DNA from 3 places in the Frankia sp. CcMO1 genome. Region 2 is predicted to be linked to each of the others. Evidence: riboswitches for the same ligand, from Rfam matches in the RefSeq annotation. Region 2 holds a riboswitch; each other region holds the start of a gene.

Evidence for each region. A riboswitch is a leader RNA that binds a small molecule or an ion and turns the genes downstream of it on or off. The one in region 2 is predicted to bind cyclic di-AMP.
Region 1: it holds a riboswitch for cyclic di-AMP, as region 2 does, so the genes downstream of both, AC08OU_RS21855 (transglycosylase family protein) here and AC08OU_RS09000 (C40 family peptidase) in region 2, are expected to answer to the same signal.
Region 3: it holds a riboswitch for cyclic di-AMP, as region 2 does, so the genes downstream of both, AC08OU_RS10835 (peptidoglycan-binding protein) here and AC08OU_RS09000 (C40 family peptidase) in region 2, are expected to answer to the same signal.

What each region holds. Positions count from the first base shown of each region.
Region 1 is NZ_CDWTMG010000278.1:421-5,198, forward strand. Features, by position in the region: gene AC08OU_RS21845 (adenylosuccinate synthase) at 177-1,460, opposite strand; gene AC08OU_RS21850 (DUF3151 domain-containing protein) at 1,552-1,986, opposite strand; gene AC08OU_RS21855 (transglycosylase family protein) at 2,073-2,792, opposite strand; cyclic di-AMP (ydaO/yuaA leader) riboswitch at 2,795-2,991, opposite strand; gene AC08OU_RS21860 (transglycosylase family protein) at 3,485-4,162, opposite strand; cyclic di-AMP (ydaO/yuaA leader) riboswitch at 4,169-4,404, opposite strand.
Region 2 is NZ_CDWTMG010000049.1:6,603-11,380, reverse strand. Features, by position in the region: gene AC08OU_RS09005 (hypothetical protein) at 1-244, shown strand, start outside; gene AC08OU_RS09000 (C40 family peptidase) at 701-1,807, opposite strand; cyclic di-AMP (ydaO/yuaA leader) riboswitch at 1,813-1,987, opposite strand; gene AC08OU_RS08995 (hypothetical protein) at 2,336-2,722, opposite strand; gene corA (magnesium/cobalt transporter CorA) at 2,938-4,200, opposite strand; gene AC08OU_RS08985 (PhzF family phenazine biosynthesis protein) at 4,421-4,778, shown strand, end outside.
Region 3 is NZ_CDWTMG010000067.1:755-5,532, forward strand. Features, by position in the region: gene AC08OU_RS10825 (four-helix bundle copper-binding protein) at 1-181, shown strand, start outside; gene AC08OU_RS10830 (alpha/beta fold hydrolase) at 983-1,447, shown strand; cyclic di-AMP (ydaO/yuaA leader) riboswitch at 2,047-2,200, shown strand; gene AC08OU_RS10835 (peptidoglycan-binding protein) at 2,682-3,431, shown strand; gene AC08OU_RS10840 (AfsR/SARP family transcriptional regulator) at 3,656-4,492, shown strand.

The DNA.
Region 1 (4,778 bases), on a different contig from region 2:
AAGGGTCGTCATCCGACGGCCGGGACCTGACAACGGCCACCGCCACCACCCCCGGACGTCATTGCTTTGCGTGACCGCCCAAGCGTCGATGGTAATGCTTCCGGCTGCAACCGGAACCGACCGGATCTTGGCCCGCGCCGGGCGGGATCAGACCAGGTCTTTTCGGACCAGTTTGTTCAGACCAGGTCATTGATGACGAGCGTCTGGTCCCGCCCGGGACCGACGCCGACCGCCGACACCGGGGCGCCGGAGAACTCCTCCAACGCCCTGATGTAGTCCTTCGCGGTGCCGGGCAGGTCGGCGAACGACCGGACGCCGGAGATGTCCTCGTGCCAGCCGGGCAGGTCGGTGTAGATCGGCTTGGCGTGGTGGAACTCGGTCTGGGTCATGGGCATCTCGTCGACCCGTTCGCCGCCGATGTCGTAGCCGACGCAGATGGGCACCCGGTCGAAGCCCGACAGGACGTCCAGCTTGGTGAGGAAAAGGTCGGTCAGGCCGTTGACCCGCACCGCGTAGCGGGCGATTACGGCGTCAAACCAGCCGGTGCGCCGTGCCCGGCCGGTCGTCACGCCGAACTCCCCGCCAATGCGGCGCAGCTCCTCTCCGACCTTGTCGTCCAGTTCGGTGGGGAAGGGGCCGGCGCCGACCCGGGTCGTGTAGGCCTTGATGATGCCGATCACCCGACTGATCCTCGTCGGGCCGATGCCGGCGCCGGTGGCCGCGTAGCCGGCGGTCGGGTTCGATGACGTGACGAACGGGTAGGTGCCGTGATCGACGTCGAGGAGAGTGCCCTGGGAGCCTTCGAGCAGCACGACCTTGCCCGCGCGCAGCGCCCGGTCGAGAATCAGGCCGGTGTCGGCGATGTGGGGTTGGAGGCGTTTCGCGTAGTCGGCGTACTCCTCGGCCACCTCGTCTAGCTCGATCCGGCGCCGGTTGTAGACCTTGGCCAGGACCTGGTTCTTCTCCCGCAGCACCAGTTCGAGCTTCTTGTGGAAGATGCCCGGGTCGAGGAGATCCTGCACTCTGATGCCCGTACGGGCAACCTTGTCGCCGTAGGTGGGACCGATGCCGCGACCGGTGGTACCGATCCGCGCCTTGCCCAGGTATCGCTCGATGACCCGGTCCAGCGCCCGGTGATGGGGCATGATCAGGTGGGCGTTCGCGCTGATCAGGAGCCGGGAGACGTCGATGCCGCGGGCGGTGAGCCCGTCCATCTCGGCCAGCAGCACGCCCGGGTCGATGACGACCCCGTTGCCGATCACGGGAACGCAGTCGGCTCGCAGCATGCCACTGGGAATCAGGTGGAGCGCGTAGCTCTCCGCCCCGATGACCACGGTGTGGCCGGCGTTGTTGCCACCCTGGTATCGGACGACGTAATCGACGGCGCCGCCCAAGAGGTCGGTCGCCTTTCCTTTTCCCTCGTCGCCCCACTGGGCACCGATGAGGACAAGAGCAGGCACCCGGCGAGGTTACTAGGGATGGCGGGGCCGTGGGGCCGGCTGCGGCGTCCTCGCTGGCCTCCACCACCGACGCGGCCTGATGAACTCACTGTCAGGTGAAGCCGAGCTCACTGGCGGTGACGGGATCGCTGTCGGTCAGGAACGCCCGGCAGCGGGTGGCCTCCTCGGCCTCCCCGATGGCCGCGGCCGCCCGGACGAGAGCGGCGAGTGAACGCAGGAACCCGCGGTTGGGTTCGTGTGACCAGGGGATCGGCCCGTTGCCCTTCCAGCCCGAGCGGCGCAGGGCGTCGAGGCCGCGGTGATAGCCCGTGCGGGCGTAGGGATAGGCCTCGACGGGTCGTCCGCCGGTGAGCGCGAGCTCGGCGAGCGCGGCCCAGGGCGCGCTGAACGCGGGCAGCCGGGCGGCGACGGCATCCGGCGGATCACCGGCGGCCAGCGCCTCGGTCGCGGCCGCGTCGGAGGGCAGGAGCGTCGGCGGCGGACCGGAGAGCAGGTTGGGCTTTCCCGAGGCGGACGGCGTCGTCATGAGTGCATCCTGCCCGACGACTGGCCGCACACGTCATGGAGGTCACCCCGGACGCGCCCGCCCTGCGCGCACGGTGACCAGGTCGGTCAGGCCCTGACGCTGACGTTCCACAGATTCTGGCCGACGACCCCGGGTTGACCGTCGTTCACCCGGGTGAGGTACGAGTACAGCGCGGCGATGCCCTGCGACTGCGGTCCGAACTTGCCGTCGACGGTGAGTACGAAGCCCTTCTGGCGCATTCTGTCCTGCCAGACGAAGGCCTCCGGGCGGACGTCGTCGCTGAGGGACGCGTCGAGGACCGTGCCCCTGAACGAGCCGTCCCCCATCTCCCGGCGAGCCCGGTCCAGCGTCATGGGGGGTTCCACCGGGGTGATGGCCTGCTGGATGACGTCGCCAGAGCCGCCCGGGACACTGGCCGGGCCGTTGTTGGTCAGGCCCATCTTGACCGAGCAGGACGGCCATGGCTGCCAGCCCCGCTGGTTGTAGAGCTTCGCGGCCGCCTCGTCCTGCGTGGCGGGCGACGCCTGGTACGGCCGGCCGGAGTACCCGAGCCCGTGCCAGGTCCGGTCGTCGAACTGGTAGGCACCGGAGAAGCCGTTGCCGGTGTTGATCGCGTAGTTGCCGCCGGACTCGCACTGGCGGAGCTTGGTGAAGTCATCGGCGGTGGCCGCGCCCGCCGGAGCCGCGGTGACCGCGAGGCCGCTGCCGACGATGGCCGTGACCGCGCCGGTGGTGCGCAGGATGCGACCGGCGGGCGATGGGGCCTGCGGTGCTCGATGTCTGCCGCCACGACGCCCAGAGGGCATGTTCGTCCAATCCCGTCGCCTGCGGGGTGAGCTGTCGGGTGCGGGCTGGGATGGCCCGGCCGGAGGATCCGACCCCGGGTGGCGAGTAGGAACCGCTCTCCACCATGGACCGGGATGCACCGGCTTTACCCCAAGGACGCTGCTTGCGGCGCCCGAAATGTGGGTCCCCCACTCCTGCCCGCTGCGGTTGATGTTCGTTCCGGCCGCTCGCACGGGGGCAGGACTCGGCGTCCGTCCGGGCGGCCTCGCCGACGAGGCGAGTGAGCGGCACTCTAGCGAGAACCGCTCATGGAGCGCAAACCGGGGTGGTCCGGAGTAACCAGTGAGGATCGCGCGAATCGTGCCACTTCCGTACAGGTTCCGCAGGTGGCTCGCTGGTCCTGCTGTTCCTCGCCGGCTTTGCCGAAGATCGGCTCTGCCGAAGATCGGCCCTGCCGGAGGCCGGTCAGGGTGTGGTCCGGGTGATGTTGGTGGTGGGTTGCACGGGCCAGCCCGTACGGGCCGTCAACCGGAGATCGTCCGGAGGCCGGTCGGGCCGGCCCGTCGTCGAGGTGAGATCCCCTGACCGGTGTCGCCGGGGTGGGATGTCCGGTTGCCGCGGCGGTCGTCCCCCGTCGCGGGAGCGGAGTGAAGAGATCAGCTGACGGAGCTGACGGAGTGAATGGATCAGCTGATAGAGCTGATAGAGAGGATCAGCTGAAGGTGGCCCGCCAGGTCGCCGGGCCGACGATGCCGTCGACGGTGAGTCCCTTGGCGGCCTGCAGGGCGCGGGCGACTGCGGCGGAGCGTGGTCCGTAACGGCCGTCGATCGTGATCGGATACCCCAGATGGTTGACGCGGGCCTGCCAGGCCCGCACGTCGTCGCGTACCTGCCTGGCCAGTGCGGTCGTCAGGTTACGGGTGAATACGGGGGTGCTCACGGAGATGGGGCTGACCGTCAGCTCACTGCGTTCCGCCGTGCGCGACGCCTGGCCCGAGGAGCTCGACGAGCCGCCCGCGAGCTGGTCGGCGCCCATCCCGCGGCCACAGGTCGGCCACTGGCCGAAGCCGGACCGCCGGGCGAGCTTGAGTGCGGCCTCGTCCTGGACAGCCGGGGGAGCCTGGTGCGGCAGACCGCTGTAGCCGAGGCCGTGCCAGGTGCTGGCGGAGAACTGGTAGGCGCCGTAGTACGCGTTGCCGGTGTTGATCGTGTAGTCACCGCCGGACTCGCACTGCCGCAGGCCCGTCCAGGTGGTGGCCGCACCGGCCGGCTGGCTGAGCGCGAAGGTGCCGCCCACCGCTGCCGCGAGTACGGGTGCGACCACGAGGGCCCGGGCCCGGCTGCGGGTACCGGCGCGGCATTGTCGGCCACTGATACGTGCGTCGGACATGTCTTGTGGTCCTTCCCCACGCCTGCGAGGTGAGCTGTCGGATTCGGGCTGGGAACTGCCCGGCCGTGCCAGGGATTCCCTGGAGACGGAAGCCGCACCGGAAACACCTTTCCGTGTGGTCGTCGCACATGGCTTCACCCCGAGAGCATCGAATCCTTTCGATACTCGGAGATGGGTCCCCCGTTCCTGCCGCCCGGTTCGAGAAATCGTCGGCCGGGGGCAGGATTCGGCGTGCCGCCCGACGAATGCCCGGCGTTGTTGCCGGGCACGGCGAAAACCATAACCACGCCGCCCGGCGAGTCGCCAAGCATTGAATAGGGTGCGTGAAAAAGAGCACACTCGGCGCGCCTGCTTGAGCAGGAACCGACGGCCTGGTATCGCGCGTGCGCGCCCGCTCATCAACCTGGCGGTACGACGTGCGGAGGCATTTGTGCTTGGCCGATCACCCTGTTTGCCGATGGGCGACGATGAGCGGAGAGTCCCGTATCAGGCCAGATGTGTGACATGTCAACAAAGGTGTGACGGCCCTGCTACGAGATCGACGCGAGTGATCGGCCTGATACTACGCTTCGTCCGTTGAAGCCTGTTTTTGTGAGAAAAACAACGGAAATCGGGC
Region 2 (4,778 bases):
CGCTGCCTGCGCCCCGGGTAAGCCGGAATTCGCCGCGGTCGGCGTCGTCGGGCAGTTCGACCCGGAGCCCGGGCCGAACTGCCAGGACCGTGTCCCGGAGGGCCGGGCCCCGGAGGCCTCCTGGGATCCGGAAGGTCAGCGAGGCCCTGTGGAAGTTCTCGTCCGGTCACCGGCTGGGGGCCTGACCGCGGCGCCCGCGAGCGGGCCGGGCTGTTTCCCGCACCGGGCAGAGACTGAAGGCTGAAGTCCGCCGATGCCGCCGGGAGGGGGTAGCGGCATCGGCGAACCTGGTCGGCCGGGGGTCCGAGGCCCGCCGGCCTTCCCGTGCGGATGGGGGGGATCCGAGGGAAGGCCGGCGGAATCGGGGGCCTTCCGGCCGGACGGACGTCAGATGGGGGGGAGATCTGACGTCCGTCCCACCGGAAGGAGGGCCCGTCCGGATAGCTGGAAAGGAACCATGTAGGCGGGTTGTCGGGCGGTGACAGGGCCCGCTTGCTGGTCTGTCCGCGGCTTCGCCGGTGGGTGGGAGTCCCGGGCTCGGCTTTCACGGCTTCGGGTCGGTGCCCGGAGGGGAGGCCCGGTAGCCGGCCGCTGGTGGACCGGCAGGGCTCGTGCGGTCCGCCAGCCGCGAAGGCGATCCACCGGAGCCGGATGAGCCGTTGCGTCGGCATGAGGGCGGTGCGCCGGCTCCGACCGGCTGCTAGAGGATCCGACCGACGTAGTAGGAGGTGGTATAGATCTTCTTGAGCGACATGACGTCGCCGGTGCGCGGCGCCACCCACATCATGCCGTCACCCGCGTAGATGCCGGCGTGGTAGATGTTCCCGGGTGTCCCGAAGAAGATCAGGTCGCCGGGCTGCTTGTTGTATTGCGACACCCGGGTGGCGGCGGCGAACTGGGCGTCGGTCGTCCGCGGCACGCTCCTGCCGAGTTGCTTGAAGATGTACTGGATGAGGCCGGAGCAGTCGAACGAGCTCGGGCCCTCCGCACCGTAGACGTAGGGCTTGCCGGCCTGCAGGGAGGCCAGGTAGACGGCCTTCTCCCCGAGGGAGCTCGACGGGACCGGAACCGACGTCTGGCCCGCGGCGTCCCCTGTCGCAAGGAGATCCGACCAGGCGGCGTTGCGGACGGGCTGGGGGATGGGTGCCGGCCGTACGCGCAGGGTGGCATCGTTCGCCGAGCGGGCGGACTGCAGGGCGTCCGTGCCGTCGAAGACCGCGGTGACGTTCGTGGTGGTGAGCACCCGGGCCGTGTAGGAAGTGTAGCCTTGGGCGTTAGTGTAAAGGTGCTTGAAGGTGGCCCACCCGGTGGGGAGCTTCACTTGCACCTTGACCAGCTGGTTCGCCAGTGGTTCGTGGGTCTGCTCGTTGTAGAGCGAAAAGCCGATGTCGATCGGCTGGTCCGCGTTGACGGTCACCTCGGGGTTGGTCACCCGGAGACCGACCTGAACCTTGCCGGTCAAGGGCGGGACGTTGACACCGCCCGCCGAGCCGAGCAGGGAGGTGGAGCCGTGGGTGCTGACCGCCGCCGCCGCGATGCTGCCGCCCAGGGCGGCATGGGAGCCGATCTGCGCGGCGAGGATGATCGGAGCGGTGTTCGGCTGCTCGTCCTTCGCTGCGTCGGCGTTGATGTCGGTGGCGCAGCCGGCGAGAGCCACTCCGGAGACCGCGACGGTCCCGGTGGTCACGGCGGCGAAGGCGCGGGCCCGGGCCCGGCTGCGGGCGGCCGGGGGCGCGGAGGGTGCGCGATGACGGCCGCGACCGGCGCCTCGCGTTTCTTCGTCGAGCTGCACGCTTTGCGCGGACAACGGTGTATTCCTTCCCGTACGCCTGCGAAGTGAGCTGTCGGGTTCGGGCTGGGCTGCCCGGCTCTCGCGTGACCTTCACGCGTCGAGCTTCACCCCTAGGTCGATACCGCGGATCGGTGCCGGCCGGTGGAGGTGGGTCCCCCGCTCCTGCCCCTGATGACGACTCGGAGGGGACACCGGGGCCGGGGGCAGGACTCGGCGTTCGGCCCGGTGTTGTCGTGACGTCGGCGTGAGACTAGTCCACTTGGACGGGGTGGGTAAACACTAGTCCTTCCCAACTACGGCGAGTGTGCGTTGAAGTTCCCGTCGCGCGACGTCGGCGGCCCGCTCGGCCGGCCGGCCGGGCTGACCGGGCGGGCCGAAGGCCCTTCGCACCCCGGTTGTCCTGCTGGTTTTTCGCTGCGTAGGGGGCCCGTGGCGGCGGCCGGTCCGGGTGAGAAGCGGGCGGGCGGGTAGCCCTCCCTCGGCCCGTGGGCGACTTTTGACTACTTAAAGTAGTTGACGGGCGAGGTCGGGCGTGCACCCCCCTCAGCGGGACCGGGAGCTGCGGCGGGTGAGGAATCCCGCCGCATCGAGCACCTGGAGCTCGACCGCGAGCTCGTGGACCTCACGGGGCAGCGAGCGATGGTGCGCCAGCGCCTCGACCGCGGCGCGGGCGTGGCCGGCGAGCTCGTCGAGGGCGTGCTGGCGCTGGCGCATCCGAGCCCGCTCCTCCTGGATGGTCCGGACCGTGTCCTCCTGCCACCGGCGGGTCCGGATGAGATGCTCGCTGGCGTCGGCGGCCTGCCGCTCGGCATCCTCCAGCCGGTTGAGGAGCGCGTCGAGGGCCTCCAGCCGGCCGGCGAGCTCCGCGATGAGATCGTCCCGATCAGGCAGGATGGCTGTTTTATGACTCTTGGGGTCAGACGAGGTCATGGAGTCCCCTGACGGGTGGGGGGATCGGCGGGGACCGCACCGAGCGGCTGGCACGAGACCCGGTTGCTCCGACACGGTTGGTAACGGTAACCGACGTGGCGGGCCAGGGGTAACCCATCGTACGGATACGTCGCGTCAGCCAACTGATAGTAAAAAGGGACTATGGATCTGCCGTCATTGTCGTGGTCCCTGCGCGCATAGCATGCAGGTCGGTGTCAGAGCCAGCCGTTGCGCTTGAACGCACGGTAGAGGAACAGGCAGATCGTCGTAATGACGGCCAGGATGGCCGGGTAGCCCCACGTCTGACGAAGCTCCGGCATGTGGTCGAAGTTCATCCCGTAGATCCCGGCGACGGCGGTCGGGACGGCGCCGATCGCCACCCAGGCACTGATCCGTCGCATGTCCTCGTTCTGTGCGATCGTCACCTGCGTCAGCGTCGCCTGGAGCACGGAGGAAAGCAGCTCGTCGAAGTGAGCTATACGCTCGCTGACCTGCTCGAGGTGGTCGGCGACGTCCCGGAAGTAACGGCGCATCGCCACGTCGACCATCGTGGGGGCGTCCGTGGTGATGGTACGCAACGGGCCCGCGAGCGGCAGCACCGCGTGCTTGAGCTCCAGAAGCTCGCGTTTCATCTGGTAGGCGCTTTCCGTCGACGGCTTCTGATCCCGATGGAAGACCCCCGCCTCGATCTGGTCGACGTCGGCCTGGATGCTTTCCACGGTGCGGATGTAGTCATCCACAATGCTGTCGCAGATGGCGTGCAGCACGGCCGTCGGGCCGTGCCGGAGCATCTCCGGGTTGGCCTCCAGCCGGCCGCGCAGCTTCGTCATCTCCCCGTGCCTGCCGTGCCGCACGGTCACGACGAAGTCCTCGCCGAGGAAGATCATGATTTCGCCGGTGGTGACTACCTCGGAGGTGCTCGTCATCTGGGTGTGCTCCACGTAACTGGTCGTCTTGAGCACCATGAACAGGTGGTTCTCGTATTGCTCGAGCTTGGGGCGCTGGTGGCCGGTGACCGCGTCCTCCACCGCGAGCTTGTCCAGCCTGTACTCCTCGGCGATCGCGGTGAGCTGCTCGTAGCTCGGCTCGAACAGGCCGAGCCAGGCGAACCCGCTGCGTTCGGACCGCGCCAACCGCAGCGCGTCGGCCTGGTCGATGTCCGTGGTGATCCGCCGGCCATGGCTGTACACGCCGCAGGCCATGACGCGCCCGTCCGGCGTCCGCGGTAGTCCGGGGCGGGGCACCTGGCGTCGTTTGCGACCCACCCGGACCAGGGAGACCGGACGGGTCAGCGCGCCGGCGAGCTTATGGGCGTTGGCCGACGCCTGCTCCAGGGCGTCCCCCAGCACCTCCCGGACGGGATGCTGGCTGCCGTGGTCGCCGCCGTCCGGGTGCGCGCCGTCATCGTCGCGTCCCCGGCTCTCGCGTACCGTCTCGTCGCGTACTCTTTCGCCCGGCACCGCATCGTCCCGCATCATTGCCTCCTTCCCTGCCGCCGATCCATGTCCATGTCCACCTGTCGGCATTTCCCACGACCTTCCCGCTGGTGAACCTTCATGGTGACAAGTCGGTGCCGGCCGTCCGGAGGCGATCCGGGCTTCACCGTGGACGCGGATGCCTGGCGACTGTGCCGGCGGGGTGCCACGCGAAGGGTGAGACACACGTCCGGCGTATGGGATACCTCACAGGGAGGATCGAGTGATCGGGATCGAGGTACGCACGCTTCGGGTGTTCGCCGACGAGACGGGCGCCGGCGGCAGTCTGCTCGCCGTGGTGCTGGACGCCGCGAAGTTGCTGCCCGACGCGCGGGAGCGGTCCGTCGTCGCGCGCCGACTAGGCTGCCCCGCCACGGTCTTCGTCGACGACCCGGAGCTGGCGGAGCTGGCCACCTTCACGCCCGCCGGGGAGCTGCCCATGGCGGGACACGCCCTGGTAGGGTCGGCCTGGCTGTTGGGTCGGCTGCTCGGTGGCCATCCGGAGATCCTCCGCCCGGCCGGCGGCGAGGCGGTCAGCTGGCAGGAGCAGGGCCGGGTCTGGGTCCGCAGCGCCTTGGCCG
Region 3 (4,778 bases), on a different contig from region 2:
CGACATGATGTGCCGGATGTCGCCGATGCACGGGGAAATGTGCGCGATGTGCGCGCGGATCTGCGTGATGTGCGCTGAGATGTGCGAGAGGATGCCGCAGGATCAGCAGCTCGCCAAGCTCGCCGGCGCATGCCGATCCTGCGCGGAGAGCTGCAACACGATGGTGGGCGCCGCCGCCTGAGCGGCGTCCGGCCCGACGGCGCCGGGGCGTAGCCGGCGATCACCCGACTCCGCCCCGACGTCCGGGGCCGTGCAGCTGTGCGGCGCCACGTGCCACGTGCCACGTGGCCTCGGTCACGACTGGTGGCTACGGTTACGTATCCTCGGGCGGACATGGGGTGAAACACCTGAGTAACAATATTGACCATGTTGACAGGTAGCCGTCGGATAGGCAGAATATGGTCATGTCCTCCTGGGTGGATCGGATGACCCCCCTGGTCATCCGTGGCCACATCGATTTCCTGCGAGTGGCCTCGTCCGGTTGTCCGGCCCGGCCACTTCACGTGCTTTACTAGCCTCCTCGGCTTTCCCTCGCTCGGTGTTCTCTCTGGCGTTCTCCTTATTCATGGCCGCTCGATATGTCTGTCTCCAGATCGTCATTGCCTGCGTGGACGCCAGCTGCCTCGGTATCGATGTCCGGTCAGTACCGGGTACATCTCTGGACGGTTTCCGATCGGAGCATGCTGTGTCGTCCCTGGTTTCGTCAGCATACGTTTATCCGCGCCCCCATGGGGACGTAATGAAGTAACAAATACGTGATCGAGAGCATCATCGCAGGTCACAAGCCTGTGGAGGGTTCGAAACGCGCAAGTTATTTCATTTCGACTCCCATGGATATGTGGGGGGGTCGGGAACCCGTTACTGGCCCAGCGGTGATCCAACCCACTCGAGAAGAGCCAGTGTCGTCCTTCTCCCCGGTCGGGGAGAATCCGCCGAACATTTCGAGGGCCTGGCTTTCCGGCTCGCGCTCGACGGATATCAGGTGACGTTTCTCGACCACGGGAGAGACACCGTCCTCGCCCTTGGTGAGGCGCGTGCCCCCGAGGGTCCGTTCATCCTGCTGGGTTCGGACAGCGGGGCCCTGCGGGCGTTGGTCGGCGCCGGTTCGCCAGCCGTCCGGCCGGATGCCCTCGTGTTGCTCGACCTGCCGCTGGTGTACCGAAAGATCGCGGGCGAGGGTCCGGGACAGCCGATCCCACGGTCGCTGCCCGACCTGCCGGTCCTACTGCTCCACGCCGAGCGAGACGAGGTCAGCCCGCTTGCGCTGGTGCGCATGATGACGCGGACCGCGCGCCGGGCCCGGCTGGCGTCGCTACCCGGGGGGCGTGGCGTGCTCGCCGGCCCCGGTCGGCGTGCGGTCGGCGCGCACATCCTGCTGTTCCTCGAGAACCTCCGTGCCCCGCGGCTGGCCCCACGGCAACGGCAGCGGGACCGGCCGCTCGACTGATCTCGCCCGGTGCCGGGCGCGCCCGCGTGCCGCTCTGATCGGGGTGTGCCTCCGCGGGAGTCCCAATCGCTCAGCAGGCGTTTCCTTGGCGGGTGCCGGCGCGAATCACGCGGGTCCATCGTCCGTCCCGTACCGCGTCGTCTGTTTTCCAACGGCGCCGGCTTCGAGTCTGCGGCTCGAAGCCGGCGCCGTTCGCGTTTGCGTACCCGCCCACACGCCACCCGACCCCCGGTCCAAGTTTCCCGCCCGCCGGGGGTTGCCGGGGTGCGCGGGGGCGCAGGGATTGCCGGGCGGCCGGGCGGTCCCGGTGACTACCGGTCCCCGTGACTACCGGTCCCCGTGGCCACCGGTCCCCGTCGCGACAGACCGGTCATATCGCCAAGATCCGGTCGTGACGGGTGATCTGTGTCGCTACCGGTAGCTGCTATTGATGTCCGAGAGTTGCGGTACCGCAGCGTTATGCACGTATCGTGACCAACATGCGCCCAGATTCGGCGCAACTCGTACTTGTCACTACGGTCTGTAGTTCGCTACGGTTGCGAGGTATCAACAGCTCCGGGCCGACGCCGAGTTCTGCCCACGGTCCGGAGCTCCCTCCGAGAGACCTTGGGCAGAAGCGGGGGAACCACGTTCCTTCGGGTGGCTCGTTGCGGGCCGCCCTTGGGGTTAAGCCGTTACGCGCACGCCGCGGAAACGGCCGGGCTTCCCGGCCCGAACCCGACAGCTAACCTCGCAGGCGTACGGGAAGGACTCGACGTTGCCTGTGTTTCAGGAACGCTCGGCTCCGGTCTTTTGGACCGTGACGCCGTTCGGCGCGACCCGCGGTGCGTCCCCGCCATATTGGGCGCCGTTCTCGCCCTGACGTCTTCGCGAGAACGTGCCATCCGGTCGGTGCCCGTACCGGCCGATCGCGCTGACGCGCGATACCACCAGCTCGGCTGAAAGCCACCTGACCTCGTCATCCGTGGTCGGCTGACCCCTGCCGTCCACCGGGCCCGCCAGGCCCGGAACGGAATGACCGCGGCCGCCTGCCGGGCTGCTCAGCCCATCGACCCCGGAATCCTCAGGGTGCGTCGATCGGTCGTCCCCGGACGGACCCTCGGCGCACCGGGGGACCGGCACTGGGTGCTGCTCTTCTCCAGCGCGGTCGTCTCCGCTCGCCCTCCTTTGAGCGGCATCCCTCCCCTCGATCACCAGTCTGTGCTCGACGACACCGAAATGAGATGTCAAAGAAATGGCCAAGGGAAAGCATCGGAAAAATTCCACCCGGACCCGGGGCGCCGTTGTCGCCGCCGTCGGTGTGATCGGCGCCGGCGCCGGCATGCTCGCCACCGCGAGCCCGGCCAGGGCCGCCACCACGGTCCCCGATGTGACGATCGCCAGCGCGGCCGCGAACGCGGGACTGCCCGGCTGCCGCGGCGTCCCGCTGGCCACCTGGGTCGCGGTGGCTCTTGCGGAGTCCGGCGGCAACCCCTACGCCCACGCCACCTCCGGCGAGGACTCGCGCGGCCTGTGGCAGATCAACATGCGGGCCCACGCCGGCTGGGTGGGTAACCGCAACCTCTACGACCCAACCGTCAACGTCTGGGCGGCGAAGAAGGTCTGTGAAGGCCAGGGCATCACCGCCTGGAGCGCCTACACCAAGGGCATGCACTACCGCTACCTGGCCCGGGGACAGGCAGCGGCGGCGGCCGTCTCGCGCGGCGCGCGGTTCACGAACGTCTCCTACTCCTCGCTGGCTGCCCCGGCGCGTGCGGCCGTGGTGGCGCCTGCGGCCCGCTACCCGTCGCTGGCCATCGGCCTCGGGTTCCGCCTCGACGTCCACCAGATCCAGAAGAGGCTAGCCAGCCTTGGCTACCCGATCAGCGTGGATGGGAAGTTCGGGTACCAGACCAACCACATGGTCAAGGACTTCCAGCTGAAGCACGGTCTGGTGGTCGACGGGATCGTCGGGCCGCAGACGCGGGCGAAGCTCGGGATCTGACCCTGATCGAGGCCCGCCGACCGGGCGCCGGCGCTCTCGGGCGGTGTTCCCGACCCGCCCGAGATCGCTGCTCGATATCCGCATGCACCGGATGACTACCCGGGGTGAGCTGGGGGTATTCAGCCACCGGGCCAGCACCGGGCCGGGAGACGGCACCGGCCCGGGCGGGACCAGCCGGCCCGCACGGGAAAACCGAAACGGGGGCCCGATCGATGAGAGCCACGATGCTCGACGACTACCTATCTGAGGCGAGTCCGAACGCATCTTCCGCGACCGGGGCCGGCCTCCTGTTCGCGGTCCTGGGACCGCTGGAGGTGCGGCGATCCTCGGGTGAGCAGGTCCGCATCGACCAGCGCAAGAAGCGCATCCTGCTGCTGACCCTGCTGCTGCACGCCGGCCAGTGGGTGAGTGTGGACGGGATGCGGCTCGCGCTCTGGCAGGATGCCCCGCCGCGCTCCGCTGGGGGCAACATCAAGACTTATCTCTCGGAGCTGCGGCACACCCTCCGGCCGCCCCTGGGCACGCCCGGAGCCGGGGGGAACGGCCCCGGGCGCATCGAGAGCCGGCCGGGGGAGTACCGCCTGGTCGTTGCGCCCGGTGAGATCGACGCTAAGCGGTTCGAATCGGCCGCTGAGCAGGGCCGCGCCGCCGTGCGTGCCGGCTCACCGGAACGCGCCGCCGGGTTTTTCGAAGGTGCCCTCGCGCTGTGGCGGGGGGACGCGTTCGACGAGCTCCCGGCGGAGATCGCAGGCGCGGAGGTCCTCCGGCTGGAGGAGGCTCGCTGGGCGGTGTGCGAGGACCTGATCGACGCCCGCCTGGCCCTCAGCGAGTACGATCGGGTGCTGCCGACCCTGCGGGCGCTCACGGTCGAACATCCGACCCGGGAACGTCCCTGGGCCCAACTGATCCTCGCGTTGGAACACACCGGCCGGCGGGCCGAGGCACTGGCCGAGTACCAGACGGTCTACCGGCGGCTGGTGACCGAACTCGGGATCGAGCCCGGTGTCGAACTGCGGCGTGCCCATCAGCATGTACTGAATCCGGACTCGTGGATCACCTGATACCACGGCCGTTCCGGCCGAGTCGTGCGGCGGCCGAGTTATGGGGACCTGAGCACGGTCCAGGGACCGCAGACCGTGCTCAGGTCCCCCAAATTCACCACCGGAGGTCAGCTGAACCGCCAGTGAACCCGGCGGGGGAATTTCAACCAGACGGGCCGGACCAGCTGGCCGGCGCCCGCGCCACGGGCGCGGCGCCGTCGTGTATCGCCACCGGCGCGCGTCGCAAGGGTGCGCGTCGCAAGGGTGCGCGTCACAGCGCGGGCGCGCGGAAACCGCTGAGGAGAAG